Regions from separate parts of the Halolactibacillus sp. JCM 19043 genome, predicted to be linked through region 1. Evidence: riboswitches for the same ligand, from Rfam matches in the RefSeq annotation. Region 1 holds a riboswitch; each other region holds the start of a gene.
The links. A riboswitch is a leader RNA that binds a small molecule or an ion and turns the genes downstream of it on or off. The one in region 1 is predicted to bind cyclic di-GMP.
Positions count from the first base shown of each region.

Region 1 (7,586 bases):
TTACTGAAACACGTATGCCACAAGATGGTCGTATTCGATTAGTGATTGATGCTAAACCTATTGATTTACGGGTGTCTACGTTACCAACGGTCTTTGGTGAAAAAGTCGTTATTCGTATTCTAGACTTAACGAATATATTTAAGAAACTGACAGAAATTGATTTACATGCGGAGACGCTCAAACAATACCGCGATGTTATTAGTCGGCCATCAGGTCTTGTATTGCTAACGGGACCAACCGGTTCTGGTAAAACAACAACGTTATACTCATCGATTAATGAACTGAATCAAGAAGATGTGAATATCATCACGGTTGAGGACCCAGTTGAATATCAACTAGAAGGGGTTAACCAAGTTCAAGTGAATAGTGCTGTTGGCTTAACTTTTGCGGCAGGATTACGATCGATTTTACGTCAGGATCCAAATATTATCATGGTTGGTGAAATTCGTGACCGTGAAACAGCTGAAATTGCTATTCGGTCATCTCTAACGGGACACGTCGTTTTTTCAACACTGCACACAAATAGTGCTGTTGATGCCATTCCACGATTATTTGATATGGGGGTTGAACCTTACCTTGTCGTATCATCACTGACAGGCGTTATGGCTCAGCGTTTAGTTAAACGCGTCTGTAAAGACTGTAAAACCTCACGTCCTGTGACGAAGATGGAACAGGAATTATTTGAGAAGCACCATATTGACATCGATGAAGTAACAGAAGGGGCTGGTTGTGACAGTTGCCGCGGAACGGGTTATCGGGGACGAATGGCGATTCATGAGTTAATGGTTATTGATGATCAAGTGAAAAAATTGATGATGAACAATGCCAGTATGCGTGAAATTAAAGATTATGTTAAAGATAAAGGTATGCATTTCTTAGTAGATGATGGTTTACTCAAAGTTAAAGAGGGACTTACAACCATTGAAGAAGTTATGCGTGTCGCTATTGATGCATAGGAGGTTTTTCTTTGGAGGATTTAAAAGACTTATTGACACTAGCATTTAGAAAGAATGCATCAGATATTCATATCACAGTAGGCTCTGTACCGATTTTTCGGATTGATGGACGTTTGATTCCACATAAAGGAGAGGTGTTATCTCCTACAGATACGAAACGTCTCGCGCGTTCAATTGTGACGGATGATATGTGGGATAAATTCATCCGTGAAAAAGAACTTGATTTATCACATGGCATTGAAGGGTCTCGCGCTTTCGTGTCAACATGTTTTATCAGCGCAACAATATCTCGATTGCTTTTAGGGTTATTCCGACCGCTATTCCGAAAATTGATGACTTACAGTTACCAAGCGTGTTGAAGGAAATTGCAACTAAAAGGCACGGTTTAGTATTAGTCACTGGTCCAACAGGAAGTGGTAAAAGTACGACGCTTGCTTCTATGATTGATTACATGAACGAACACTTAAATAAACATATTATTACATTAGAAGATCCCATTGAGTATTTGCATAAACATAAACAATCCATTATTGACCAGCGGGAAGTCGGTTTTGATACGATGTCTTTTCAAAACGGCTTACGTGCGTGTTTAAGACAAGACCCTGATGTCATCTTAGTTGGCGAGATGCGTGACTTAGAAACGATTCAAACTGCTATTACAGCGGCTGAAACAGGTCACTTAGTGTTAGGGACGCTGCATACTCAGAGTGCGAGTTCGACGATGGACCGGATCATTGATGTGTTTCCGTCTCATCAAAAAGATCAAATTAGAATATTACTTGCGAATGTTCTTGAAGCGATTATCTCTCAGCGACTATTTCCTAAAGCGCAAGAAAGTGGTCGCATTGCCGCAACTGAGATTCTAATTAACTCACCAGCTGTAAAAAATCTTATTAGAAATGAAAAAATGCATCAAATTCCAAATACGATGCAAACATCAAAAGATCTAGGGATGCATACAATGGAGATGGATATCACAAGAAAGGTAAGGGACGGGTTAATCTCTCAACGTGATGCAGACCCATATATCAGTTAAGCATAAGGAGGTGGATAGATGGCTATCTATCGTTATCAAGCGCGAACGGTTGAAGGAAAGTTATCGTCAGGCAGGTTAGAAAGTGAGAACGAAAAAGAAGCATTACTAGAGTTAAAACAACTTGGATTAGTTGTTTTTGATATTAAACGTTTAAACCCTGTCTTACATAAAGATATCTATATTGGTAATCCCATTAAAAACAAAGACTTTGTCATTTTCTTGCGGCAATTCTCTACGCTTATTGATGCAGGTATTTCACTTGTTGATGCGACCGAAATTCTTGCTGAACAATCGAATAGTAAGGCTTTAACTGAGGCGTTAGAAGAGGTGAAAGAGCATATTGAAGAGGGTGAACCTTTATCAGACGCTTTAAGCCGTTACCCAAAGCTATTCCCAGAACTGCTTGTCAGCATGATCAGTGCCGGTGAGGTCAGTGGTCGATTAGATGATATTCTTGACAGGATGGCCACTTACTATGAAAAGCAATACCAATTAAAACAAAAAGTCATTACGGCTTTAACTTACCCAGCTGTTATCGGGGTTTTAGCGGTATTTATTACGATTTTCTTAATGGCTTTCTTAGTACCCGTTTTTTCTGATATGTTTATTTCATTTGATCAGGAATTACCGGCCTATACGCAGCTTGTCCTTAATTTAAGTGAATCCATTGGTTCAACTTGGTGGATACTTCTCTTCTTTATTTTTATTGCTGTAGTTGTCGTGCGCACATTATATAAACAAGAAAAGTTTGCTTATATCTTTGATACGGTAAAATTAAAGGTGCCGATCTTTGGTTTGTTCATTCAAAAAGCAGCGCTTGCCAGGATGACTCAAACACTTAGTTCATTATTAAATAGCTCCGTGCCAATCTTAGAAGCTGTGATGATTACTGAACGGGTAGTGGAAAATCGCGTCATTAAAAAAGTATTAAGAGAAAGCTATAAATCACTAGAAGAAGGGGAATCATTAGCTGATCCGATGAAGGGGCATTGGGTATTTCCTAAACTAATCACTCAAATGATTGCGGTTGGTGAAGCAACAGGCTCAATGGATGATATGTTAAAAAAAGTGGCGCAATTCTATGAAGAAGAATTAGAAGAAGCGGCCGACAAACTTAAAGCATTGATTGAACCGGTCATGATCATCTTCTTAGCGGTCGTCGTCGGTGCGATTGTTTTAGCTATTGTTATTCCAATGTTTAGCTTATTTGAAGGTATTTAAAGTAGTACAGATGTATCGGTAAAGTTGTCACTAAAAGATGCAAATAAAGTTCAAATAATCCAAATAAAATGGTAGACATGTTACCATTTTGTAGTATAATAGCATTAAGTAATAACTCAGATGCGTTGACGGTTTATCCTTATTTGGGCACTTGGATAAACAAGAGCAAGTAGTGCAACCGGCTGACATCATAATGGTTTATTTATGTTGTGAGTCTTTTTTTATATCATCATAAGTCATCCATTACACACATATTAAGAGGAGGAATTATTATGGTTAACAAATTCAAAACATTACTTAAGAAAGAAAAAGGTTTTACGTTAGTCGAACTCTTAGCTGTTATTGTTATTTTAGGTATTATCGTCGCGATTGCCATTCCTGCGGTAGGGAATATTATTGATAAAGCGGAAACGGATGCTGATGCAGCTGAAGTTAAATTAATTCTAGATGCAGCGAGATTAGCCGATGCTAATCAAGAATTTACATCTGGTACAACTACTATTGGGGATCTGATTCCTAATTATTTAGATTTAAGAAGCTCTGATCTTCCTAGTGGCATAGCTGAAACTGATACAATATCAAAATCCGACGAGGGTATTTATAGTATTGACGGTTACACACCGCCATCTTAAAAAATATTTTTAGTTTAGACTCCTCAAAGAGGGGTCTTTATTTCTATCTAGGAGTGTTGTTATGACATTATTCTACAGCATCACCTTCTTTATCTTTGGTCTTGTACTCGGATCATTTTATAACGTTGTCGGTTTGAGGGTACCGAAGAAAAACTTTTTATCACATGACCGCTCATACTGTCCGAAGTGTCATAAACAATTAACGGCACTCGAACTGATTCCAGTTATTTCGTTTATTATCCAACGCGGAAAGTGTCGTGGATGTGGAACGAAGATTAGTTGGATGTATCCTGTGATCGAATTACTGACAGGTATCGGTTTTATGCTGAGTTACATTGTTTATGGTCTAACACTAGACACACTGATTGCGCTTGTTGCGGTATCGCTCGCCGTTATCATCATCGTGACCGATCTTACATATTTCTTAATACCGAATCATATTCTACTGTTTTTCTTACCACTGATTGTTATGTTGCGATTATTCGAGCCACTTGATCCATGGTATTCATCACTTCTAGGCGCTTTGATAGGATTTGGCTTAATCTTTGTCGTGATTGTCTTAAGTCAAGGTGGTATGGGGGCGGGGGATATGAAGTATTTCTTTGTGCTCGGATATTTATTTGGCATTGGCGGCGTTTTACTTATCTTTTTACTATCGACATTGTATGGTACGTTAGTCAATATAGTGTTATTGTTGCTCGGTAAAGTAACACGGAAATCTAAAGTGCCTTTCGGTCCTTACATTAGTATGGCGGCCCTTACGGTCCTCTTTACTGGCGATGCTATATTAGATTGGTATTTTAGCTTTTTCTAAACTGTTTATAAAGGATGACAGCATATGGGACTTTTTAAGAAAACATGTTTTTATCGATAAATGATCGAAGTATCCGTTACCTTGTCTGCCCGAAAATGAAAACGGATGAACATATAGATTTTGGAGAAGTCTTTTTTGATCAACTGGTCATGGAAGATGGTCGTATAATTAATGAAGCACAATTAAAACGCCACTTGCGAACGTTGGTCGAACAAAAGAAGTGGCGACGAGCTGAACTCTCTTTTCTTGTCCCTGATAGTTTTGTGACGATGCGGACAGAAGAGATTCCAAACCAACTATCTAATGATGAAGCGAAACAATATATTCGCTTACAGCTTGAAGGTAGTATTCGCTTACCATTTAAAGATCCTGTGTTAGATTTTGATGTCTTAAACTTCGGGGAAGAAACAAATGAGATTCTGTTATTTGCTTATCCTAAAGAACGCTTAAAACCTTTTGAAAAACTGTTTAATGACGTTGGTTTAAACCCTGCTGTCGCAGACATTTCGTTTCTCAGCGGTTATCGGGTGTATCAATCGCTTCATGACGCCACAGATGATGAACATTTGTTGATGATCCAGTGGAATAAACTTGATTTAACTTTAACCGTCTTCCATCATAATAAACCGAAATTTAATCGGCACGTCCATAGTTCAAATGCTTATCAAGCATGGCAACTGGATGAGGCGGGAAAAGAACTTGTTTCCACGCTACCTAAAGAAGAGTTAGAAGATGAGCGGGATAATACGTTAATCACGATTGAACGATTCATGGATTTTTATCAGTATTCAGTTCTAGACGGAAGTGCCGGTGTGACTGACGTTGCTTTTTTAGGTGACCATCCCGACCTCGTTCAATTAAAGGAGACGATGGCTGATCGATTTGACATTAGTGTGAAAACTCTCAACTTACCGAGGGCGTTACCTAATGGCTATGGAGCTTTAATCGGTCTAGGTTACAAAGAATCATCATCGAAAAAGAAACAAGTCAAACCTAAAAGTGCGGTAACAAAAAATAAAAAAAGCTCACGAAAACAAAAAGAGCAACAAATAGAACCATCAGTGGAGTCAGGACTGAAGGACGATTCAACGCATTCTAATCAAAATCTTGACCATACCGAAGAATAGAGGAGGCGAAACATGGTTAATATTAACTTTTTTGAAAAGAAAAAAAAGAACATCACACTATTTTTAATCAGTGTGATCGCCTTACTCTTGTTTGGATTACTCGGGGGTTATTTTTGGTGGATGACAGAATCCATTAAAACTGACACATCACGTAATAGAGACACGATTAGTCAACAAGCCGATGAAATCAGTGAATCACAACGGGTCAACTTAATCGGTAACCAAGTCTCAACATTAGTTAATCAACGAGACACATTGATGCAGAACCAGTTTCCGTTAGATGATTTATATCATGATGTGTTAGAACAAATACCAAGTCAAGCATCAGCAACTGTCGAGCGGTTCTTTTTCACCATTACTGGCATTGTACAGCTTGAAATTATATTTGACAATGACCAACACGTCGTTGACATGCAACGTAACCTGGTGAATTTACCTTATGTGACAAGTGTGACGTTAGAAACAATTGATGTAAATGATACGGCGTATGTGACGCAGTTTACTTTGATGATTGACCGGACGCAAGTAAGTGAGGTGTTTAGCGATGATAATTAAGTGGGGGAAAAATGAAACCTTGATTGTATTAATTATAGTTGCTGTCTTTGGGTTTCTGTTTTATTATGGTTCAGGCTATTTACTTGATCCGCTACATGAAGAGCTTGAAGTAACAGAACAAACTTTAGCTGAACACCGACTTGTCTTAAGGCAAGCAGAGATGAATGAACAGACTGAAAACGCCTTAAATCAAGAAGCTGAGGCCGTTAGAAATCATTTGCCTACTGAGGAAGCCGTTGATCAAATTGTTGAAACCCTGTTTGACTTAGAAACAAGGACAGGTGTTTCTATAACGTCCATTAATCTCAGTGGGGCAGGCTTGACTGAAGATGCGGCATTTTATCCGGACGGTGTCAGTGCCATTCACTATCAAGTGACCTTAACAAGTGATAACGTGATAGGCATAGAATCTTACATGGAACAATTAGAATCGATTGATCGCCTCATTGAAATAACAGAATTAGATTTAACGAAACAAAGTGACACTCAAACGCAAGCTATATTAACGATTCGTGCTTTTTATAATGAAAGTATCCTCATTGAATAATGAAGCGTGATTGTTAGACTATTTCATTAGGGAGAAAAGATTGGCGCATATGTGTCAATCTTTTTTTGATGCCATAAAACTTATAAAATTTTAAATTTAGCGCATGTTTTGTGGGTTTTTGAATGCTTTTAATGACAATTTATCTTGGTGACTTCTTATGTTTACTTGCAGAGTAGGTAAAAATGATTAAACTAAAGACATCATAAAGAAAGGAGGTTAGTGACATGTTGAAAGAACTCCATGTCCGAATGAAAGATATCCCCAAACAAGACAGGCCGAGAGAAAGACTCATTAACAAAGGCGCGAGTCATTTATCCGACCAAGAATTGTTGGCGATTGTGATTGGTTCTGGTACACGTGAAGAAAGTGTTCATGATTTAGCGATTCGCCTCTATCAACATTTTGACGGGATTGAATGTTTAAGAGAAGCCACGCTTGAAGAACTCGTTCAAATTAAAGGCATTGGACAAGTCAAAGCCGTCAGTATTTTAGCTGCCATTGAATTGGGTAATCGCATGGGTCGATTTAAAAAAACGGATCGTTATGTCATTCGTTGCCCCGAAGACGGCGCTAATTATGTCATGGAAGATATGCGTCTCTTAAAGCAGGAACATTTTATCGTCCTATTCCTTGATACGAAGAATCAAATTATCCATCAACAAACCATCTTTATTGGGAGCCTAAATGCTTCGATCTCG
Region 1 covers NZ_BAXD01000001.1:34,759-42,344, forward strand. Annotated here, with positions in the region: gene JCM19043_RS00145 (GspE/PulE family protein) at 1-956, shown strand, start outside; partial or broken gene JCM19043_RS00150 (type IV pilus twitching motility protein PilT) at 968-1,992, shown strand; gene JCM19043_RS00155 (type II secretion system F family protein) at 2,011-3,213, shown strand; cyclic di-GMP riboswitch class II at 3,323-3,406, shown strand; gene JCM19043_RS00160 (type II secretion system protein) at 3,486-3,845, shown strand; gene JCM19043_RS00165 (A24 family peptidase) at 3,907-4,659, shown strand; gene pilM (type IV pilus biogenesis protein PilM) at 4,704-5,786, shown strand; gene JCM19043_RS00175 (hypothetical protein) at 5,799-6,341, shown strand; gene JCM19043_RS00180 (hypothetical protein) at 6,331-6,888, shown strand; gene radC (DNA repair protein RadC) at 7,113-7,586, shown strand, end outside.

Region 2 (7,586 bases), on a different contig from region 1:
TGGCTTGATGATGATCATAAAACCATCCGTTTTTTAAGTTAAAGCGGGTGGTTTTTACTGTTTATAAACAAAAAAAGCCTCCCCTGGCACAATACCATCACCGATCACCTCTTGTTAATCGGATGACGACATGTTAAGTACCTAGGGAGACTTCTTTAATGATTATACAATTTTTTTCAATGGGACCACTTAATTGCTGTTAAAAAACAAGGCATTAATCCACTTTTGAAAAATCCCCTCGTCTTCTGGTTCTAAATCTTCTAACCCTTCGTGATACACCTGGTAATGATTTTTCCCATCATGCTTAGCCGCATACATCGCCTGGTCTGCCCGGCGAATGAGAGCTTCTTTCGTTTCACCATGTTCAGGATATAGACTGATGCCAATGCTGGCGGACACTTTTAGTTCATGTGATCGAATAAATACCGGTGATTGTAAGCTGTCAAGAATGCGTTCGGCAATGGTTTCGATTTCTTGTTGTTCTGTCTCTTCAAACACAACGATAAACTCATCTCCACCGAAACGCGCAATCAAGTCTTCTTCCCTGACACAGTCATCCAGTCGCTTAGTAATCTCGACGAGATACAAATCACCCACCTCATGGCCAAGTTCGTCATTAATCGCTTTAAAATCATCTAAATCTAAAAACATCATAGAGAATGGATGACCGTGACGTTTAGAGCGTGCGAGGGCTTTTTTAATATGACGATCCAACATTTTACGATTCGGTAAATCCGTTAAATCATCAAAATACGCCATTTTTCTTAACTGATGTTCTAACGTTTTTTGTGCCGTCACATCAACAAACTTCCCGTAAATTTTAATAATCCTACCTTTGTCATCGGCGATCGGCTTGGCGATTTTTTGAATCCACTTCTCTCCCTCGGTCGGATGAGTGATCCGGAAAGTGTGATCAACACTGACGCCTTGAAATAATAACCGGTGATGGTCGACAACATCAGCTAAGTCATCTGGATGAACAAGCTGATGCCATAAGCGCCCATCTTGGTTAAACTGTGCTTGCGTATAACCAAATAACCCTTCGACACCAAGCGAGTAGTAAAACGCGAGTTGTTTAACATCTTCAATATAAAGCGTTGCCCCGTCAAACGCATCAAAGAAAGCTTCATACTCCGCTTTATCGCGTTCTGCTTCTGATAAAGTTTCCCTTAAGAGAGCAACATCGTTCGTTTTTGCACTAAGGGCTTGACTCATGTCATCGATCTGCTTCGTCTTTTCACGGTGATAATAACCGCTTAAACCCAAAACAATGAGTGATAGTATCACGGTGACAATTGATGATATAAATGTTGATATCGCGATGAAACAAACTAACCCGATGATACTTTTGTAAGCGTATTGATTTAACCATGGTTTCATGATGTCTATCTCCTTCATCGTATATAAAATGAACAGGTTAAATAAGAAAAGTTTCCTTTCTTTTCTCTCTTTCTTTTGTCAATATTAAAATTTTATCAGCAAATAATGAAAATGCAAACAAAATCGTTAAAAAAGTCCCCATTATTTTAAAGATTATTCTTTTTAGCCGTTTGGATCACAATAAGCCCTTTCATCCCATTTACAATTGTGTTTAAACTCGCTACAATAGGGAACGTTAAAAGTATAAACATCCATACGATAACGGCAAAATATTTGAAAAAGTATGACGCAAAGCTACGGATCTAAGGAGTCTCCCACTCTATGACCGCCGAGCTACCTATGGAATGGTAGGATGATTTATCTTTTGAATCACATTATCGGAAGAAGGGATTCAAATGCCAACGATTTTAATCGTTGATGACTCTCGTTTTATGCGACAATGGCTAAGGCGAATCATTCAACAACAGAAAGCGTACACCATCATTGAAGCTAGTAACGGAAACGCAGCCGTTCAACTATACAAAGACAATCATCCCGATCTTGTCTTAATGGATATGATCATGCCACAGATGACAGGACTCGTTGCTTTACAAGCCATCATTGATTATGACCCTAAGGCAAAAGTAATGATGTGTTCCTCTATGGGGACAAAACAGCACGTACGAGAGGCCCTTCATATCGGTGCTAAAGACTTTGTCGTTAAGCCCTTTTTTGATGCCCTCCCGAACGGGTTCATAAACTTCTTTATCACTCAAGTCATTAATTTTTTCCACTAATCGCTAAGATTAGTGGTTTTTTACACATAACAATTAGTCATATCCACCTATCTGTAGTATACTTATACGTAACTATTCTAACGAGATGCGAGGTGATACCCATGCCGAGTCAACGTTTTCACTCCCTTACTAAACATGAACTGTTAGCGCTTTATGATTTAAAAGATTTTGCGATTATTATTTTTGACGAGACACTCACTTTAACATCTATTTCACATACAAGTCCACCAATTAAACAGTGGTTCTTAAAACATAACCTGTCGAGCCCTATCCATATTCAGGAGGTGCTTGACTTAAATGATACGGCTTACGATATGTTAACGACTTCTCTACATACAGATGGTAAGTACACCTTAACAGCTCCAGCCATACATGAACATGACACATGGGTGACGGTTCAATTGGAAACGGTCCAATTAAAAAATACCGTCGCTATTATCGGTACTTTCCATCTCTATCAAGACGTGATGACACTTCATTCACTCGCTAAAAATGTGCTCTATCACGAAACACCTAACGGTGTATTCACTTTGAATAATGAGGGTCACTTGATTTATGCGAATGCGATTTCGAAAGAACTTTTTCATCATACCGACGCATCAAGTGAAGGGTTACATTTTCTTGATATCATTAGTACCAAGGACCATAAAAAAGCACAGTTAGCTTTTAATAAAGTGATAAGTGGTAATACAACGGAACTTGAATTAACTGGTCTTACGAAAGACCACCAACAAAAACAGCTGCACATAAAAGCCATGCCACTGTCAAAACACGGTGAGATCTATGGTATCGTTGGACTGTTACGTGATACGACCGAAACGTATCGTATGAAAGAGCGATTAAAACAGTCAGAAGTCGAGTACCAATCGTTGTTTAAAGAAAACGTGGATGCGGTGATGACCTTTGACTTAGACGGACATTTTACTGCCTTAAATGAAGCTACCACTAAACTCACCGGTTATCACCGAAGCGATTTACTTGGTCGAACATTTAACTTTCTTATTGAACCAGACTTACTTGCCCGAACACTCACGAACTTCCATGCGACCGCAAACGGTCACTCGATTGAATATGAAACAGTCATTCAAACAAAACAAGGCACAAAACGGACGTTGAATATCACCTTGATTCCGATGGTGATTGATGATCATGTGCACGGCATTAACTGTATCGCTAAAGACGTGAGCGAAAAGAAACGTCTGAATGAAGAGTTACGTTATTTCGCCTATCATGATCATTTAACGGGGTTAAAAAATCAAATCGCTCTCTCCAAAGATATTGATCAACTCATTAATGATCCTATCATCACATCCTTTGGGCTTTTGTTCATTGATTTGGATCGCTTTAAACTGATTAATGACACCCTCGGTCATGCGAAGGGTGATGAGTTATTAAAGAAAATCGCGAAGCGGATTCTCACGACTCAAGTAGACATGCGCCAATTTTACCGCTATGGTGGTGATGAATTTATTATTGTCTATCAAAACGCACACATAAAAGATGTCGAGCGCTATGCGAACGAGTTGATTCACTTAATGAGTCAGCCGTATGTGATTGATGGCATTGATATCGTCAACACACCCACCATCGGTGTGAGCTTTTATCCAGACGATGCATTAACTTCTGAACAACTCGTGAAAAAAGCTGATCAAGCGATGTATCATGCCAAAAATATTGAACGGGGCACGGTTCAGTTCTATCAAACGAATCTTCCCGTTCAAATGGAAGGGATATTAGAAATAGAATCATCTTTGCGTAAAGCGATTGAACACGATGAGTTTGTCTTACATTATCAACCACAAATCGAAACAAAAACAGGTGTCATCCACGGGGCGGAAGCTCTTATTCGCTGGGAATCACCAACACGTGGATTAATTCCACCGAACGTCTTTATTCCACTGGCGGAAGAAACAGGACTGATTATCCCAATTGGGGAATGGGTGATTGAAGAAGTTGCCCGAACGATCCGTTCATTAAAAAAAGCTGACATTATCCTTCCCATCAGTATAAACTTATCTATTCGTCAGTTTTACCAGCGTAACCTTGTCGAACGGATAGAAACAATTTTAAAACGTTACGACGTGGACCCTTCACTGATTACGATTGAAATTACTGAATCGATGGCGATGGATGCCGCAACGGCCCTTGTGATTTTACAAGAGTTAAAAGCGCTTGGTGTAAAGATTGCCATTGATGATTTTGGGACTGGTTATAGTTCATTAAATTACTTGAAGCAATTTCCGATTGATTATTTAAAAATTGATCAGTCGTTTATCTTTGATATTTTAGATGACCGTGACGACCGGGATATTACTGATTCGATTATTTTACTTGGTCATCGTCTCAATATGTCACTTGTCGCTGAAGGCGTCGAGACCAAAGCCCATGTTGAATTATTACGCGGGATGCACTGTGATATACTGCAAGGCTATTACTTTAGTAAGCCAGTACCTAAAGATGCCTGATCGACTTTATCACAACCTATGAACACACTTAACCATCCCCCTCTTTTTTTATCATTTTAAACGATTTTAAAAGCACTGCCTGAGTCATCAGACAGTGCTTTTTGTTTGGGTTATTTTAAGCTTTTTCTGTCATTGTTTTTTAACGTGCTACTCGATCTTAATAGAAGAGTTCATCAAGTGCTTGTTGGTGATATTGATTGATTTTTTCTGTTAAGTCAGCAGAAATATCATATGGATTCACATCACCATTAATTGCTGCAGCTTCAATATCTCCATATTCACCACCGAAGTAAACTTCATCTAAGAACGTTTGGAATCCTGCATCGCCGCGCCACCTAATGGAACCGGTGATTTCGCACGTGCTAAGAAATCATCATAATATTGTTCTTCAGGAAGTAATTGACGTAAGCGATCCCATGTTGCGGCATCATCAACGATTGGTAAGCCGTCTGGATGAGTAAATACTTTCGTACCGTCTTCTCGCGTTAACGTTTCAAATGCTTCTAACTTCGCATCCCAACCTTCTAGACCCCAACCGAAGAATTTAAGTAATTCATAAGCTTCACGTGGGTGTTCTGTCGCGGCTGAAATCGAACCAAAGTCAACAAAGGCTGGTTTGTTTTCTGTTGAAGCTTCGTCACCTTTTGGCACAACGTAAGGGACCCATTTGATCCCTTTATCGACAAACTCATCTGTCTTAAAGAGGTCCACTGTCCACCATGCATCCATTTGCATCGCTACGCGACCTGATGAGGCAGCCCATAGTAAACGGTCACCAAAAGCAGCTTCTGCTTCATCTGTATCAAAGAATGGCGAGTGGTTACCATTACGCACAAGTTCAGCATGGAGCGCTAAAGAATCATCCACCAACCAGTGAGGTCATACTTTTCTCCGTCCCAACCAAATTCACCAATATTGTCACCGTTCACAATCGGTCCCATTGTGACAAGTTTAGTGAAAGTATTGTATCCAAAGATGCCTTCTTCAGGCACGGTCATTGTTTTAATTAAGTCAATCATTTCATTCCATGTCCAATCCGGTGATGGCATCTCAACGTTTTGTGCTTTGAAGAGATTTTCATCTAAGAAGATTGTGTACGGTAAGTAACCGGCAGGTGCGGCCATTTTACGTTCACCATCAAAATATCCTTGATCTTTCAATGTATCTAAGATCATATCACTTTCTGGATCACTTTCAAATAACTCAGTAAAGTCACCTAACCACATGTTTCTAATGGGCACATCGACGTTACCTAAGTACCAGAACACATCTGGTAAGTCACCTGTTGATGCGAGGTTTGTTAAATGGTCATTCCAACCTTCTTGTTCAAGTTGATGCAATTCTACTGTGATGTTTGGATATTTTTCCATAAACTTCTCAGCTAAGAATTGTTGCAGTTCAAAGTTTTGCCATGACGCATACGTTAACGTAATGTCCTCTTCTGTCATTGGCGGTAAGCCAGCTGGTTCATCTGTTCCTTCATCGTTACCTTCATCACTGCCACCATCTGTTTCAGCATTCGAATCGTTACCACCATCATCGGCAGCACCATCATCTCCACACCCTGAAACTACTAACACTAAAGCCATCAATACCGACAAGATCAAAAGCCATGATTTTCTCGTCATTTTTACTTCCCCCATTCTTTAATGGAATTTAATTTATATCACAGGGCGAAATTATTCGCCCGTAATACCAGTGTTGTCGACACTTTCAACGAAGTATCGCTGTAAAAAGAAATACGTAATAAGGAGTGGTAAAATGCTGACCATCGTACCGGCCATCTTAATCCCCTCATTAATCTTGTTTGGTCCTGCTTCTGTGGCAGGATAGAGTGTTTCATAGTTTTGACTAAACGACTGTAACTGTAATAAAATCGTCGTTATATCTGTGCTCGAACTCGTTAAATACAGCGAGGTTAAATACGTTTCATTCCAATACCAGACAAATGAGAATAAGAACGAGACGATAAAGCTGGTACAGCCATTGGAATCGCAATTTTAAAGAAGTTAGTAAATTGACTCGCCCCGTCAACTTCAGCCGCTTCATAGAGCGACTTCGGTGTTTGTTTAAAGAACTGATAAAAAATCAGAATGAAAATGGTACTGTTTAACCCTTGCCCAAGTCCGGCGGGAATAATAAAGGCTAAGATTGAACCCGTTAAACCTAAATCACTAAATAACCGGTAAGTCGGCATCATGGTAATTTGCGGCGGGACGATAAAGCTAAAAATCATCAGTCCAAACCAAAACTTTTTAAGCGGAAAGTCAAAACGACTAAATCCGTATCCAACAAGGGACGCAATCATCACTTGTAAGATGGTTGGAAACAGCGCAATCTGTAAACTTCCAAGTAAAGCCGGTCTAACGTTTAAGACTTCATACGCTTGTTTATAGTTAGTCATGTAGACGCTGGAAGGAATCCAGTTAATCGCCGTATCAAGTAAATCATTTAATGACTTCATACTCGTCACAAACATATAGAGAATCGGATATAAGTACACAAAGCCAATCCCAAGCAGTAACGTATAAATCACAAATTTTAGTAAGAAACCTTTACGATCATTAAACCCGAGGAAGAAGTGTTCCATTCTCAGTTTAATTAAGCGCAGTTTTTGTTTGGTGTTTAGTGTGTCATTCTTAAGAATAGTGACAACACTGGTTGCGTTTTTTGCTGACAAGTGAATCTCCTCCTCACGCTCGTGTTGATTTCTTTTCTCTAAAGACTAAGAATATAATCAGTAACATTAACGCAATAATCACCGCATACATCCAAGCCATCGCAGAAGCAAAGCCATACCCTCTTGTTGCATTAAACATATTGGCATAAATCAAATCAATGATCGGATTCTGCCCACTGTTCGCCAGTGAAATAAGTGTATACACAAGATTAATTAATATAATCGGCTTGATTGTTGGTAAGGTAATCTTCCAGAAACATTCCCAACTCGAGCCCCCATCGATCT
Region 2 covers NZ_BAXD01000012.1:38,983-46,568, reverse strand. Annotated here, with positions in the region: gene JCM19043_RS07775 (sensor domain-containing diguanylate cyclase) at 190-1,380, opposite strand; cyclic di-GMP riboswitch class I at 1,634-1,721, shown strand; gene JCM19043_RS07770 (response regulator) at 1,776-2,156, shown strand; gene JCM19043_RS07765 (bifunctional diguanylate cyclase/phosphodiesterase) at 2,258-4,621, shown strand; gene JCM19043_RS07760 (hypothetical protein) at 4,922-5,488, opposite strand; gene JCM19043_RS07755 (extracellular solute-binding protein) at 5,473-6,249, opposite strand; gene JCM19043_RS07750 (carbohydrate ABC transporter permease) at 6,540-7,301, opposite strand; gene JCM19043_RS07745 (carbohydrate ABC transporter permease) at 7,315-7,586, opposite strand, start outside.
Region 2: another riboswitch for cyclic di-GMP. It lies ahead of JCM19043_RS07770 (response regulator); the one in region 1 lies ahead of JCM19043_RS00160 (type II secretion system protein).

Region 3 (7,586 bases), on a different contig from region 1:
GTCATGGACCTTGTGAACTTTGTGATTGTGAATATCATCTTCTTTATCGTAACGTATGTGATCTTTAACTTCATGATTAAGAAGTTCAAGATGCCGACACCTGGTCGTTTAGGTAACTACACCGATGACAACGGGGAACAAGCAGCCGCTAAAAGCGGAACGAACAGTCAAGAACGTGAGGGTTCTAGTGAAGTGAAACAAATTGTCAACCTATTAGGTGGGAAAGACAATATTGAAGACGTCGATGCCTGCATGACGCGGTTACGTGTCACGGTTAAAGACCGTGAGAAGGTTGGCACAGAAAAAGCTTGGAAACAAACCGGTGCGCTTGGTCTTGTTTTAAAAGATAATGGTGTTCAAGCGATTTACGGACCAAAAGCCGATGTGTTAAAATCTGAGGTACAAGATTACTTAGGAGATTAATTCATGCGGCTACTCACATTAAACACGCATAGTTATATCGAAGACAATCAACAAGAGAAACTGGATACGCTCATAAAAACTATCATCGCAAATAATTATGATGTCATTGCCTTACAGGAAGTCAATCAGTTAATAGATTCTCCTCCTGTTGGTGAGACAGTAATTCATGAAGATAACTTTGCGCGCGTGATCGCTGAGAAGTTACAAGCATACGGCCTCACTTATTCCTATCACTGGGCAATGGCGCATATTGGCTATGATCGATACGAAGAAGGGGTCGCCATCTTAACGAAACATCCGGTCATTGACACATCTGTTATAACGCTAACCGAGACGACAGATAAGACCTACTGGAAAACACGGGTGGCGATTAAACTGACGCTTGATTATCATGATCAGATGATTGACTGCCTCTCTACGCATCACGGATTTTGGGATGACCCAGACGAACCGTCACAACAACAGTTTGACCGGTTACTCACGCACATAGACGCGTCCCGACCTACTTTCATTCTTGGTGACTTTAATACCGAGGCTGCTGTAAGAAAGGAAGGGTATGACTATTTAATGAGTAAAGGGTTATATGATACGTATACACTGGCTCATGACAAAGATACCGGTATGACGGTACCAGGGGTGATTGATGGTTGGAAACATGCGTCAGGTAGTAAACGGATTGATTATATTTTTATGAATCAACCTTTCTCTGTGCCTGTCTCACATGTAATTTTTAATGACGATAATCAACCCATTGTATCCGATCATTTTGGAGTCGATGTGACGGTGTCGTTAGATATATAAACCTGAATTGTAAAGTCACATGCATAAAAATGAAGGCCACACCTTTTTTAAAGGTGTGGCCTTCATTTTTTGCTTAAATACGTTTAAACTTCGCTACTCAAATGGGTACAAAACGATGATGACTCCATTCATATGGAAGCTTCTCATTCACCTATTCACTAGCTTCACTGACAAAGTGGTCAATGAGAATTCGTTGATCCAACCTTATTTCTTCTTTTAACCGGTCATGTGTTTTATTAAATAGTAGTGGCGTCATTTCTACGCCTTTGTTGATATCAAACATCGTATTGTACCAATGACGTCTGGCATATAAGTCAAGCATTGAAGGGCGTCCTGTCATACTTTCGTTTAAATAATCCGTATAATAACTGGTCAAGTCTCTTGGTCTAGCATACGGTGACTTGATTCATTGAGTACTTGATAGTTTTGATCACGCGTCATCGCTTGAAGTAACTTAAAGGCCGTGTCTTGATAATGACTTTTCTCACTCATTAAGGCGACCATTGACCCTTCCCGGTCAATACCGTTTAGCCCCAGCGGTAGCTGTGTCATGCGCCACTTCCCTGCTTGTTCTGGCACCCAACGTTCTAAATGAGCGGTGCCATACGTCGGCATTTGGAACATAATTAATTGATCATTTTGTAGTAAGTATTGGCCGTGACTAGACCAAATCGAGCTCTCTGGTCTAATATCGGCTTGATAAAATAAAGACACAACATCAATCAATTGCTCAAATGATCCGGTATCAAACTGATAGACATAGTTGTGATCGAATGGATAATGCGTCCTTAACCCAAGTTGCAGTAACGCCTGATTGGATTCGAAGATGAACTTTTCTTGATCGACAAATGTACGGGCCATCGTAAAATAATTCGCTTTTGTTTCCATGTAGGTCGCTAACGCCTCAGGTTCACTTGGAAACCCGTTACTTTCTAACAAGTCGTGCCGGTAGTAGGTAACGTATGGAAAGTAAGTCAGCGGCACACCGTAACGCTCACCCTCTACATTAATGTAGCGGTCCATTAATGGACGCGGTAAGTCTTGATACAAACTATGTTCCGTAATAAGGTCATTAAAATCAACAAGCCCATCAATTTCAGAAAACAAACCAACGTATTCATCGGGAATAAAAAATAAATCAGGCGGACGTTTATACGTCAATGCTTCATAATAACGGTCTACGACTTCTGCCGGATTAATCACTTCTAGTTCAAGTTTCATATCCGTTTCGTTCTCAAAAAAGTAATCCATTGAACCGGTCAGTATATCTGCCGTTGTCCAGATGAGTAACGTCTCATCCTCCGCTGGCATTGCTAAAGGATTAGCTGAAACGCTTATGGGTTCGTAATCTGTTGGTTTTTGTTCACATGCGGCAAGGGTGATGGTTAATAAGATAAACAAAACAAGTCGACAACCTTTAGCCATGACCGATCCCTTCCCTTCTGCCTCCAAATATAAGCTGCGTTTTATTCTTTTCCTTTAGAAACCTTTTTATCTTCATACATCGATTGGTCTGCAATATGCAGCAGTTCTTCAAATGTTGAGCCATCTTCCGGCATTAAACTCAGACCAATACTTACACTCATCTGTTGTTCTTCTCCCGCAATATAAAACGTGGTGCTAAACGTCTTTTTTAACGTCTTTGTGAAAAAGGCGACATCTTCATGATGATCACGTTTTAAAATGGCGACGAATTCGTCACCCGCTAATCGGTAAAATCGAACGGGAAACTCTGTCTCTAAACTTTTCAGACGATCACCCACACGCTTTAACAGCGTATCTCCCTCTTTATGACCGTACCGGTCATTCACTGCTTTAAAATCATCCAGATCAAGGAAAAACAAGGCGAAACTATCCTCACGGTCAATTTTTTTCTCTAGTGTATGATAAAACAACCGGCGATTCGGTAAATCCGTAAGTGCATCGTGATGAGCGACATGATACAGCTCTTTCCTTGAGGCGTTGAGTTCTGACGTTTTTTCATTGAGTTCACGATTCGTATTCGTTAATTCTTTAAACATACGCCGCAGTTGTTTATCAACTTTTGCGAGACGCTCAGCTAATATTTTCACCTCTAATATGCGGGTCGATGGTATTTGGGTCGGATGTTCATGCATCATGCGACGTGGTATTTGATCGGCCATTCGAGTAATGCCTTCAATTTGATTTAATAAGACCCGTTCACTTAAAAGACCGATGACAAATGAAGTTAGAAAGACAATCAACATCAGGATATGATAATAATAAATCGCTTTCATTTGTTCAACAACAGCATCCGCCATACGAATGAAATAATAGGCGGGTCGGTTTAATACCGTCAACTCACTCACAACATAACCGTGATACCAATCCCTCGGTGTCATGCCTCTTCGACTAAGCCAAACATGACGATCGTCATTCGGTTGATATATGACCCCTTTAGACAACGTTTGATTAAACACATCGAATTGATCAGATAGAGATGAGCGAAGAAACACTTCACCACCGGTGTTTAATATGTACATATATTCTTCTCTTGTGCCAATGTGCCGATCAATCACTTCCGTTAAACGTCCCCGATCAATAGCCGAACCAATTTCTAGCCGCTGGATTTCTGTCTCGTCAAGACGGTTGATCTGTTCTGTCAGCACAGACTCCAAGGCCTCTGTCCGGTCATCAAAGGTCATCAACATTTGATGTTCTAAAGACATTGATTGGACAATGGTGATTAAGATGAGCGGGAGGATTGCAACAAGATTGACCCCCATAAAAATAAGTTCATTAAAGCGTACGGGTTCTCTTTTGATCGGTAATCGATTAAACAATGGTAACTGAGGAAGGATTAAAAATAACACATCCGTCAACAGACTGACAAATAGGAGCATTAACCAATATGATAATACTTCTACTTTATACAATAATTCTAAACTATTCGAGTCGACAAGTAGTTGGACAGCGACATAACTCGCACCGAAACCGATGAGCGTATACGCAATCGTCCAAGTAAATAAATTGCGACGGAAGCGCTCGTAAAGCACACCAATCACAAACACATGAACAACCATCATCAAATGAAAAATGATCGGGTCTCCCATGAAGATAAATAGGATGCTTAATAGACTTGTTAAGACAACAGCATACTGAAGCCGGCATAAACGTAGAGCTAAAATCGGTACGAAGAAATAAAGGGGGAGATACAGACTATAGGATACTTGAACATCCCATTGTCTTAGCACAATCCCTAATAACAACAGCAACATAAACTTCCACATGCCCGTCATTCGCATACTGCCCACCTCTTTTCCTATTAGTTTGCATCGCTTACGCGTTAATCTATTAGATTGGCTTGTTTCACTATACTTTTTGAAGTTTTAAATGACGTCTAAAGAACTTAACACCATTAAAAAAGCCGACCCAAAGAAAGGATCGACAAAACCGGTAATGAGACTATATCGGTAACCCAGCCGTCATGGTACAATATGCACCGAAGACCTGAAGCTTTGCGTCACTATTTTTCAATAGTTTTGCCTTTATCCTAGTCTTATCGTAACATAATGTACAAAAAAATCCACTATTTTTTGGTGTTTCTTAAGTATTATGTCGCAAAATTTGTCTTAACTTGTCACACCATTGTCATAATATAATCATCTTCCGCCTTAAACACGCGTGAGTATATGCGTGAGAATCCTTTCACTCACGTCTATCCCAGTCGCATGATAAATATTCTCTATATGCGCATTTGAGTTTACTTCACATACAACCGGTTGTTCATCTTGGTCAAATAATAAATCCACACCCGAAAAATCAAGTCCCAGTGCCTGTGTCGCTTCAATGGCTAGTCGTTTAAAGTCGTCTGGTACGTCTACAACAGACATCTTTCCGCCATTAGTGACATTCGCTCTAAAATCTGTATCTGACTGACGTAACATACTGGCAACGACCTCGTCACCTATCACATGAATTCTTATGTCACGTCCATGACTTGATTGGATATATTGTTGATACAGATGTGGCGTATGTTTTAATGCTTCGCTGTATTGCTTTAAAGCCGCCATTGTTTCAACTAAATACACCCCTTCCCCAAAGGAACCAAAACTTTTTTTCACGACCAGAGGAAATCCGAGTGTCTCTTTGACTCGGTCTAAGAACGCCTCTGGAAAAGATTGACCCGTTTGAAAAATGAGCGGCGCGACGATGGTTTTCGGTTGCCGAATGCCTTTAGTCGCAAGCACATGGTGCATCAAACCTTTATTGTCACACTGCTCAATCGCCTGACTCGTGTTAAAGATCGGTAGACCTAATGCTTCTAATTGTTTGGCGAGTAACACATCTTTATCTAGAAACAAGACAAAATCAATGTTTTCTAATTGAGTGAGCGACAGATGCGCCTCTCCTAGCAACACCATCACCTCATCGTTTCGTTTTAACGTGAGCTCGATGCCTTGTTTTTTTGCCTGTCTAAGATAACGGGTATGCACTTGTTGAAACTTCTCTGTCTTTAGACTACCATTATAAATTAACCACCCATTCATTTCGATCCATCCTTTCAATATTTAACTAAACTTGTGATATTCAAGGAAAAAGAGACTGAAAAATCTGATTTATTTTCACTTTTTCAAGTCAATGTTCTTCACATTTACGCTCCTGCTGACGACATATACAGTAAAGAGATAAAAAACTACATGCAGAAGGGGAAGACCATTATGTCACGTGTTAAACAAATTAAATTTTTATTACCTGCTTTTATGATGTTACTGCTTATTTTACCCGTCGCTATTTCTAGCTTTATTTCATATCAGAACACCGCCATTATTGAACGAGCGATTATTGAAAAAGAAGAAATGGCCCAGCTCGGTTCGCGGTTTGAGGATACTTTTACTGACTACGAGAATAAAATAGAAGCCTTCAGTAACCGTGAAGACTTTCAATTGGAGGCAACAGAGGGATCGGCTGATTCATCCATTGATCTGTCTAAGTTGCCACAAGTAAATGATCCAGCCTTAACGAGCTATTACCAACAAACACTCTCAGACTTAGCTAAAGGTGACGACTACATCGTCAACTTGTTTATCGGTTCAACTGACGGTGCCCTTTATCTCCACAGCATTCCAGATGCTGACCTGTCTGAGTATGACCCGCGAGAGACCGAATGGTACCAAACAGCCGTCGCTGAAAATGATACGATTTGGACAAGCCCTTATATCGATACGGCCACAAGCCGTTCCATCATTACCGTTGCCCGTCCCATTATACGTAATGGTGAAACCGTAGGTGTTGTTGGCCTTGATTTTGATATGGCTGAACTTGCCAGTCTCGTTCGGACCGAGATTTTAATCAGTTCTTTAATTACCGTCGCTGTTGCGATTGTCATTGGTCTTATTATTGTCTTTTATTTCGTGAGAAATATCAATCATAATTTAACGACTGTCTCAAAAGAAATGGATCAGCTCGCGCATGGCGTGATTACAGAAGAGGATGTTGACATAAAGGGCGACAATGAATTTAAACAACTGGCTGTTAGTGTCAATCAAATGAAACAACACACCCGAAAAATGTTACTGGATATAAAACGCGCGACCGATCAAGTCGCCAGTCAATCTAGCACCTTATCTCAAGCGTCAGAACAAGTGCGAGAAGGTAGTGAACAGATTGCCGCAACGATGGAAGAGCTCTCAAGTGGCAGTGAAACACAAGCTAATAGTGCCAGTGACTTAGCCATGACGATGGAACGATTTAATCAATACGTGATTAATGCGACACATGATGCCAGTGACATTGATGAACGCTCAACATGTGTTAACCTTGTCTAATGATGGCACGACAAAAGTACATGATTCGATCCGTCAGATGACACATATTGAAGCCATCGTCAAAGAAGCCGTTGATCAAGTTGAAGGCTTAGAAAGTAAAGCTTCAGAAATTGGATCGATTGTTGAAGTGATTCAAGCTATTTCAGAACAAACAAACCTCCTTGCCTTAAATGCCGCCATCGAAGCGGCGCGTGCTGGTGAAGAAGGTCGAGGGTTTGCGGTCGTTGCGAATGAAGTGAGAAAGCTAGCTGAACAAGTGGGGGCGTCTGTCACGGATATTACCTCAATCATTGAGGCGATTCAAAACGAATCAAAAAGTGTCGCAACTTCCCTTCATAAAGGATATGACGCCGTAGAACAAGGCTCTAGCCAAATGACCGATACCGGTCAGGCGTTTGATACGATTAAGCAATCGATTACCGACATGGTTGAGAATGTTCATCGAATTGTCAATGATTTATCAAAAATCAAATCAGAGACCGCGGATATGCAAAAGTCGGTCGATGATATCGCGGCCGTTTCTGAACAATCAGCCGCCGCCGTTGAAGAAACGCCGCTTCAGCCGAAGAAACA
Region 3 covers NZ_BAXD01000012.1:1,274-8,859, reverse strand. Annotated here, with positions in the region: partial or broken gene JCM19043_RS07615 (PTS transporter subunit IIBC) at 1-423, shown strand, start outside; gene JCM19043_RS07610 (endonuclease/exonuclease/phosphatase family protein) at 427-1,224, shown strand; gene JCM19043_RS16390 (hypothetical protein) at 1,376-1,546, opposite strand; gene JCM19043_RS07605 (ABC transporter substrate-binding protein) at 1,597-2,649, opposite strand; gene JCM19043_RS07600 (sensor domain-containing diguanylate cyclase) at 2,691-4,490, opposite strand; cyclic di-GMP riboswitch class I at 4,655-4,742, opposite strand; gene JCM19043_RS07595 (RimK family alpha-L-glutamate ligase) at 4,860-5,735, opposite strand; gene JCM19043_RS17510 (methyl-accepting chemotaxis protein) at 5,907-7,013, shown strand; gene JCM19043_RS17505 (methyl-accepting chemotaxis protein) at 6,982-7,586, shown strand, end outside.
Region 3: another riboswitch for cyclic di-GMP. It lies ahead of JCM19043_RS07600 (sensor domain-containing diguanylate cyclase); the one in region 1 lies ahead of JCM19043_RS00160 (type II secretion system protein).

Region 4 (7,586 bases), on a different contig from region 1:
AAATATGCGAAAGCAATTTACTAAGTACGATTGAAACCGAAGGTCTTCTAGAAAATGAATATCCTGAAGTTTCCGTCATCACCAGCAGTTGTTTATCTTTTTGCGGATTATGCCGTTTACGACCCTTTGCGATGGTCAATGGTAAAAGAATTAAAGGTAAAGATGTTGATGACGCTTTAATTAATATCCGAGCAGCTATTGAAGAGGAGCTTGCTTTTTATCGTGCATAAATCTCAAATATAATCAAACGTTAAAACACCGCTAAATCAAGCATACACCTTGATTTAGCGGTGTTTTTATCACCAACATGGCTTTTTTATAGTGGCTTATGGCTTTACACGTTGACTTACTTCGTCTTAAATTGTCGAATCATTTCATTTAATGCTTCAGCAGATTCACGTAAAGACGTGGCCCCTTCTGCTACAGCTTCCATAGAAGAGGAGGCTTCTTCTGCTGAAGCAGATGTTTCTTCCACACCAGCTGCGGATTGTTGTGAAATAGAGGCAATCTCTTGTACAGAGCCGTTGACTTGTTCAGACTCTTCAGCAAGAACTTGTAAACCAGACATCACTGTTTTAACGTGCGACGTCATCTCATCAATCGCTTGTTCAATGGATTTAAAGCGTTCGCCAGTTTTTGTTATATCGATTTTTCCTTGTTCAACTTCTTCATTCCCATGAGACAGAGCTTCTGAGACGGTTTTTGATTCTGTTTGAATCGTTTGAACGATAGAGGTAATATCGCCAATCGAATGATTGACTTGTTCAGCTAATTTTCTTACTTCATCAGCTACAACCGCAAAACCTTTCCCGTGTTCCCCGGCACGTGCCGCTTCAATCGCTGCATTAAGTGCAAGCAGATTCGTTTGATCCGCAATATCCTTAATGACACTTACTAATTTCGAGATTTCTTTCGATTGTTTATCTAGGCCTTTTACCTTTGTTACCGCTTCTTTCACTATCGAATCAATGGTGGTCATCTGCTTAATAGACTTTTGCATAAACATATTACCAGATTGAGTTTCTTCTAACACAACACTTGATGATTGATTGATCGTCTCACTACTTTTACTGATAGAGGTAATTCTGTCACTAAAAGCTTTCATTGTCTCAGCTAAGTCACCTGCATAAGTGGCTTGTGATTCAGTGCCTGTTGCTAACTCTTCCATTGTTATCGCAATCTGTTCAGTGCCAACCTTTACATCTTGAGCAGATTGATTTAAATGAATACTGCTATCTTTTACTTCAACGGATGTTTCATCTATTTTATTAATCATCGTTAAAAGTTGTTTCTGCATATCATTGATAGACGCACTCAAGCGACCAATTTCATCTCGCCCTTGATAATGAATCGCTGCTTGTGATAAATCACCCGATGCGATGGTATCGCTAGCTTTAACTACACGGTTAAGGTGTTTAGAAATATACCGGCTAATGAGTAAGACTAAAATGACGCCGATAACTAATGATCCAGCCATAGACCCTAGAAGCAAGATGAGTGATGCTTGTTGTGAGTTATCCGCTTCTTTAACTGTTTGATCACGGTCTTCAATAATGAGGTCTTTTAAATATTGTAAGTACAGTGATGTCGTATTCGTTGCGCTGCTAAAGCGGTTGCTGTATAGACGTCTTATATCTTCTGTTGCTCCTACATTTTCAACAACATCGCCATAAAAAGTTTCATCTAAAATATCATTATTTTTTGTGACTTCATTATACAATGACTGCTGATTTTCAGTAGTAATGGTGCCTTCTAGATATTCCAACAGTTCATCTACGCGCGCTTTTTTAGTTTCATAATCGGTTAAATGCGTCTCATTACCAAACTGTAAGTAATTCATCGCCGACAAACCTTTTGATTGAACCAATTCACTTAATTCCGTTGTGAGTACCGCTCGGTTCCCCTGGTCTTCCACTTCATTTAAATCTTGGCCAAGTTCCATAATAGCCTGTGTCACAAGGGCTGTTGAAATAGATAATAAAACAAAAATAAAAATGATAACAAAACCGTACTTCCAACCAATTGACACATTATGTAAACTTACTTTCTTATTCTTTGGTTTATGTGTTCGCTTAATTTTATCTGATGTCTTTTTATTTTGTTTCTTTGCTTTCGGTCGTTTTTTCTTTTTTCACCTTGTTCTCTTTTTCTTTGTTAAGCTCTTTCGGTTTCTTCTTTTTAAATAACCTCATCCTACTTCCTCCTTTTTAAACGCTTACAATTCCTTAAAAAGTAAGTTTATCGAGTAAACAAACCACACCTTTCTATTAATATCGGCAAAGAATGAAAACTCTTAATAGCATTTTACTAATATTTTTAAAAATGTTGAGCCAATAGATGGATAGTTTTTTAAAAACGCACATAATTACCATACATAAAGAAAAAAACTAGTTTTATTAACCTAGTTTTTTGTTAGTGATAGTTTAAAATGTTACTTTGTCAGTATAACCCTTACATGTCGCTAAATGAATGCCTCTCTTTTAAAGTAGTTTCATTTATAGGTGTCGGGTCTTGATTCGTTTCTTTATTTGGTGGTCTTTATTCTTCTTTTTCCTTCCATTCAGGTTGCTTTAACTCTTCTGTTTTTTCTAAAATGTTTGCCTTAGCATGGGCTTTTTTACTGAGGGATTTGACTCCTTCAATAATTTGTTGTTCACGCTTCGGGTCCTCAATGCCTTCAAGTCCATAACGAACACCATCTGACTCATTTTTCTTCCAAGCAATTTGACCTAGCATCTCAATCGTTTCACCATCTAATTCAAACGTGACTTCTATATAAAACTCCTTGTTTGATGTCGGGATATCTAGCTTTGTTCTAAATTGCATCCCTTTAGGACTAAGATCAATAATCTTTAACCTACCTGGGTCTGTCCGAGTAACTTTGTCTTCATCTTCATGGTTTAAAATTATCACAAACTTTCCATCTATCGGTTCATTAAATAAATATCTAAATGGTTCTTTTCTTTTGTAACGCATCATATAACCTGCTTTCCCTTGTGGAAATTCTCACATTTTCTTATCTCTATATTATATCGGTTGTTTTAATGATGAGTTAAATGAAACTTCCCTTCTTTATTTAAAGAAGCTTCTATAAATTCTTGATCTTCTTCAAATGTATGGGTCCATCCCCCTACTTTAATGACCGTTCCTTCAAACACTTTTTTTAATCCGAATTTTACCTTCTTCCGATGTTTTAATTAATGTCCTGACTCCCATCTGACCACCGACCTCGTATAAGTCGCAACCTTTCTTCGCAAATAGTTCGCCGCCTCGCACAATACCTCTAACAGTGACAAACCCTTCGGCTTTTATCGTTGAGTTGATGCAAGACCGACCGAGCACCATAATATCACCAGCAGAAACCAATCGACTATTCAAGGCATTTTTAAGGAATAGATTCGCTTCTTCATTGTTTTGCATCGCACTTAAATCGATGAGGTTTTTCATCTGATCAAGCAAACGTTTAAACGTATCCATCGATACATCAATCTGGGGAATACGGAAAAAGATTTTTTTAAGTGATTCATTCACTTCTTCCCATTCTTCTTCTATTAGATATTTCTTTTCATTGGCGACTAATTGATTAAAGTATTGAATGTCTTTCGACAATGTTTTAAACCGCTTCTCTTTGACTAACAAGATTAAGGAAGTGATACTCGCATGTTTATATGGGCTATTTTTAAACTTAGGTGATTGAATAATTTGATCGATCATTTGTTGCATATCCAATAATTTATGATATAAGCCACTTAATACGTGCTGTAACGTGAGGTCGACATGACTCCCAGAGGCAATATCTGACCGATTCGCATTCCCACCTATGTGAATGGACTGCAGAGCACGAATGGTTGCCCCATTGACTGTCTGATGAATCGTCACATGCCCACCTGATTGGATTTGCATCCCTTCGGTCACATCTCCTTTTACTTCAACGTCACCACGGAAGATAATGTTACCAGAACTTAAATCAACATCCCCGTCATGTACCATCTGTGGCAACACTTTCGTTTTAACAAGTGGTCCCCGCCTTTCAATAAACGGTCGGCCATTCTCATTTGCCACAATCCTGTTATCTAACTTAATCGTACCTTTTTGCGTGACGACTTTTAATTCACGAGCAAGTCTAGGTGGCATATCTTCCCCTCTAACTGATATGCCACTTTTTCCCTTAATAGCCGGATGGATAATCGCAAGGACTTGTCCTTTTTCAACGTTTGGTATCTTTTTTCTTTCACGATAGTCAATCGCAGATAAGTCACTATTATCTTTAGAATCATTTTCTGGTCGTGTTTTTATCTTTTCTTCTAATCTACCATCTATCCCGTCAACCGGCGCCTCCCCTTTAGCAATGACAAACAGACCACCTTGTTTACTACTAAGCGCAGATTCAATCGCCTGTTCATCAATACCGTATATGACTCCTCGCTCTGTTAAGGCCGCTAAAATATCCGATGAGGTAATCGTTTGTTTTACGACAATATCCTCCACCGTTTCAATAGTAACCTGATAGCCCGGTGTTGTATCTTTTAATTTCAATTGGCGTTCAATCCCTGGTTTAATACGTAATTCTGCTTTCAACTTATCATCTGTTTCAACAATTTTCCATTCTGTTGGTTCTGACGCCTCTTCAAAAAAGAAGGTAACCTCATCTTTTTCCTTCACAAAAATAAACGTATCTTCAATCGTTTCGCCATTCTTTTTAACAAGTAAACCTTTTTCAAGTTTTAGTGACGGTTGATGTTCCTCGCTATCTTTTACGAAGAGTTGACCATCTTTTACCCATACCTTACCGCTTAATGATTGGTGATGTTCATAATGTATGGCATCTGATGCTTCTGAAATCGTTTGACTTATATCGTCTTTGTCATTCTTTTCGTGTATATCTTCTTCAATGGATGATGCTTGATTTAAATAATCAAGAAAATCATCGAGACCCATGCCATCAATCGATGTATGAGTTTCCGGCATTGTTCCTTTAATCGATGGATTTGGTGATGTTACGGTTGTATCTAGTTGATACGTCAGCTTGACTGTTGCATCTTTGTTACCTATACCTAAGAGACCTCTTTTTTCTATTTGTAGTACTTCGATCTCAACTTGTGTACGGTCTAACTGTAAGGCTTCAAGTCCCAAATGTATCGCTTCTTTCACAGTCCTGCCTTTTGATATAAACGTCGTCATCCTTTGCCCCTCTTTTCTTTCTCAACCGGCCTCTCTCTATAAATAATCATGTGTAATAATCCTGATTATCTCTGTGCAACCCGGCGATCAATAGTATGTCTACTTTAGACCCGTAGCTTTGCGTCCTTAGCTTTCGCTAAGTTTGCCCAATTATCTTGTGATTTTTTTAAGGTCACGACTAGAAATCAGTCAAACTCTATCTTTTTAACTAACTTCTTATCGTTCTTTTGTCACATATTCCTGAATACACACACGTTTTACGTCTCTTTAACATCATTGTATATCTTTCTGCCCGCGATATCTACTAGATAAACAGAGAAAGTTATACATGCTTTATTTTCTAAACAAAAAAGTATAAATAATTCTTCGTGCTTATAGACATGTATAACTTTTAACGATACAATACAAGATGTAGCGTTTTTTTTATAAATCATACACTATATATAGTGTATGATGCTTTAAACCTAACAATTTGGTATCGTCAAGCAAATAAGAAAGGAAGATAACTATGACCATTACGATGGATAAACTTCAACAAGAACTTACATACTTAGAAGCGCAATACAAGCTTAATCTCGATCAACTCAACCAAAAAATTGAAGAGGCAATAAAAGAAAACAAAGATGAAAATGAAACAGCGCTCTTTTACGCCCTCAATCGTATTGATATTGATGCACCAAACTGGTCCTTTATTGCGAGTCACTTTTTAAACAAGCAACTTTACAAAGAAGCCGGTCGTAACAGACAGCATAATGATTTTACAACGTATCCTGACTTTTATCAGCTGATCGTCACACTCACAGATAAAGGCATTTATTCTGACGCCTTACTTACGCATTATTCAAAAGCTGATATCGCTGATTTAAGTCAGTCAATCGATCCAGTGAAAGACCAATTATTTAATTATATTGGGCTCTTTCTGTTGCAGGATCGCTACCTTGCTAGAAATCATAAAAAAGAATTATTTGAATTACCTCAAGAACGGTTCATGGTGATTGCCATGACACTGATGCAACATGAACCAAAAGCTAAGCGCCTCGAACTTGTTAAAGAAGCTTACTGGGCACTTTCTAACCTTTACATGACTGTCGCAACACCTACCTTATCAAATGCCGGTAAAAGTTACGGGCAACTTTCTAGTTGTTTTATTGATACGGTCGACGATTCCTTGGACGGGATTTATATGAACAATTGGGATGTGGCACGTCTTAGTAAAGACGGCGGTGGCATTGGTGTTTATTACGGAAAAGTTAGAGCCCTTGGTTCGGATATTAAAAAGTTCAAAGGCCATTCTAGCGGTGTGATTCCTTGGATTAAATTATTAAATGATACAGCTGTCAGCGTCGATCAACTCGGACAACGTCAAGGCGCGGTGAGTATCTATTTAGATGTATTCCACAAAGATATTATGAACGGCTTTTTAGATTTAAAAACGAATAATGGGGATGAACGCCGGAAAGCTCATGATATTTTCACTGGCGTCAGCATTCCTGACTTATTTATGGAACAGTTAGAAAAAACAGATGAGGCGGGGCGTAGTATTGGCAAGTGGCATACGTTTTGTCCACATGAAGTCAAACAAGTGATGGGATGGAAAGATGAAACGGGACGAGCACTCGGCTTAGAAGATTTCTATGATGAGACAGACAAGCGTTACTTTACCGAAAAGTATGAAGAAGCCGTCAATCATCCTCTCTTATCACGTAAGACGTACCGAGCGATGGATATTATGGCGCGAATCATGATGGCACAACTTGAAACAGGCACACCTTATATGTTTTATCGTGATGAAGTGAACCGTAAAAATGCGAATAAACATGTCCATGGACGCGGTCGAACAAGTATTTTTGCCAGTAATTTATGTACGGAAATTACGCAAAACATGTCGGCCACAATGATTGTGAAAGAGTATATCGATGATGAAGGTAATAGCGTCATCGTGAGAAAACCTGGAGAATTCGTTGTCTGTAACCTCTCATCCATTAACCTTGCTCGAGCCGTGACAGATGATGTATTAACGCGTCTTATTCCGATTCAAGTGCGGATGCTTGATAATGTGATTGACTTAAATACCATCACTGTTGCACAAGCTAACTTGACGAATCAAACTTACCGGGCGATTGGACTTGGCACTTACGGTTGGCATCATTTACTCGCCTTAAAAAATATTTACTGGGAATCAGACGAAGCGAGCAACTATGCAGATGAGCTCTATGAAGAGATTAGCTATTTAACTTTGCAAGCATCTATGACACTCGCTAAAGAAAAGTCACCTTACGATAAGTTTAAAGGCTCTGAGTTTGACAATGGTCGTTACTTCAAAGACCGCCATTACGAAAGTGACCGCTGGCATCAGTTACAGCAAGCTATCCAAACGCATGGTTTGAGAAATGGTTATTTGATGG
Region 4 covers NZ_BAXD01000009.1:62,245-69,830, reverse strand. Annotated here, with positions in the region: gene JCM19043_RS06775 (DUF1450 domain-containing protein) at 1-230, shown strand, start outside; gene JCM19043_RS06770 (methyl-accepting chemotaxis protein) at 347-2,029, opposite strand; gene JCM19043_RS06765 (PilZ domain-containing protein) at 2,539-2,976, opposite strand; gene JCM19043_RS06760 (FapA family protein) at 3,151-5,181, opposite strand; cyclic di-GMP riboswitch class I at 5,253-5,338, opposite strand; partial or broken gene JCM19043_RS06755 (ribonucleoside-diphosphate reductase subunit alpha) at 5,690-7,586, shown strand, end outside.
Region 4: another riboswitch for cyclic di-GMP. It lies ahead of JCM19043_RS06760 (FapA family protein); the one in region 1 lies ahead of JCM19043_RS00160 (type II secretion system protein).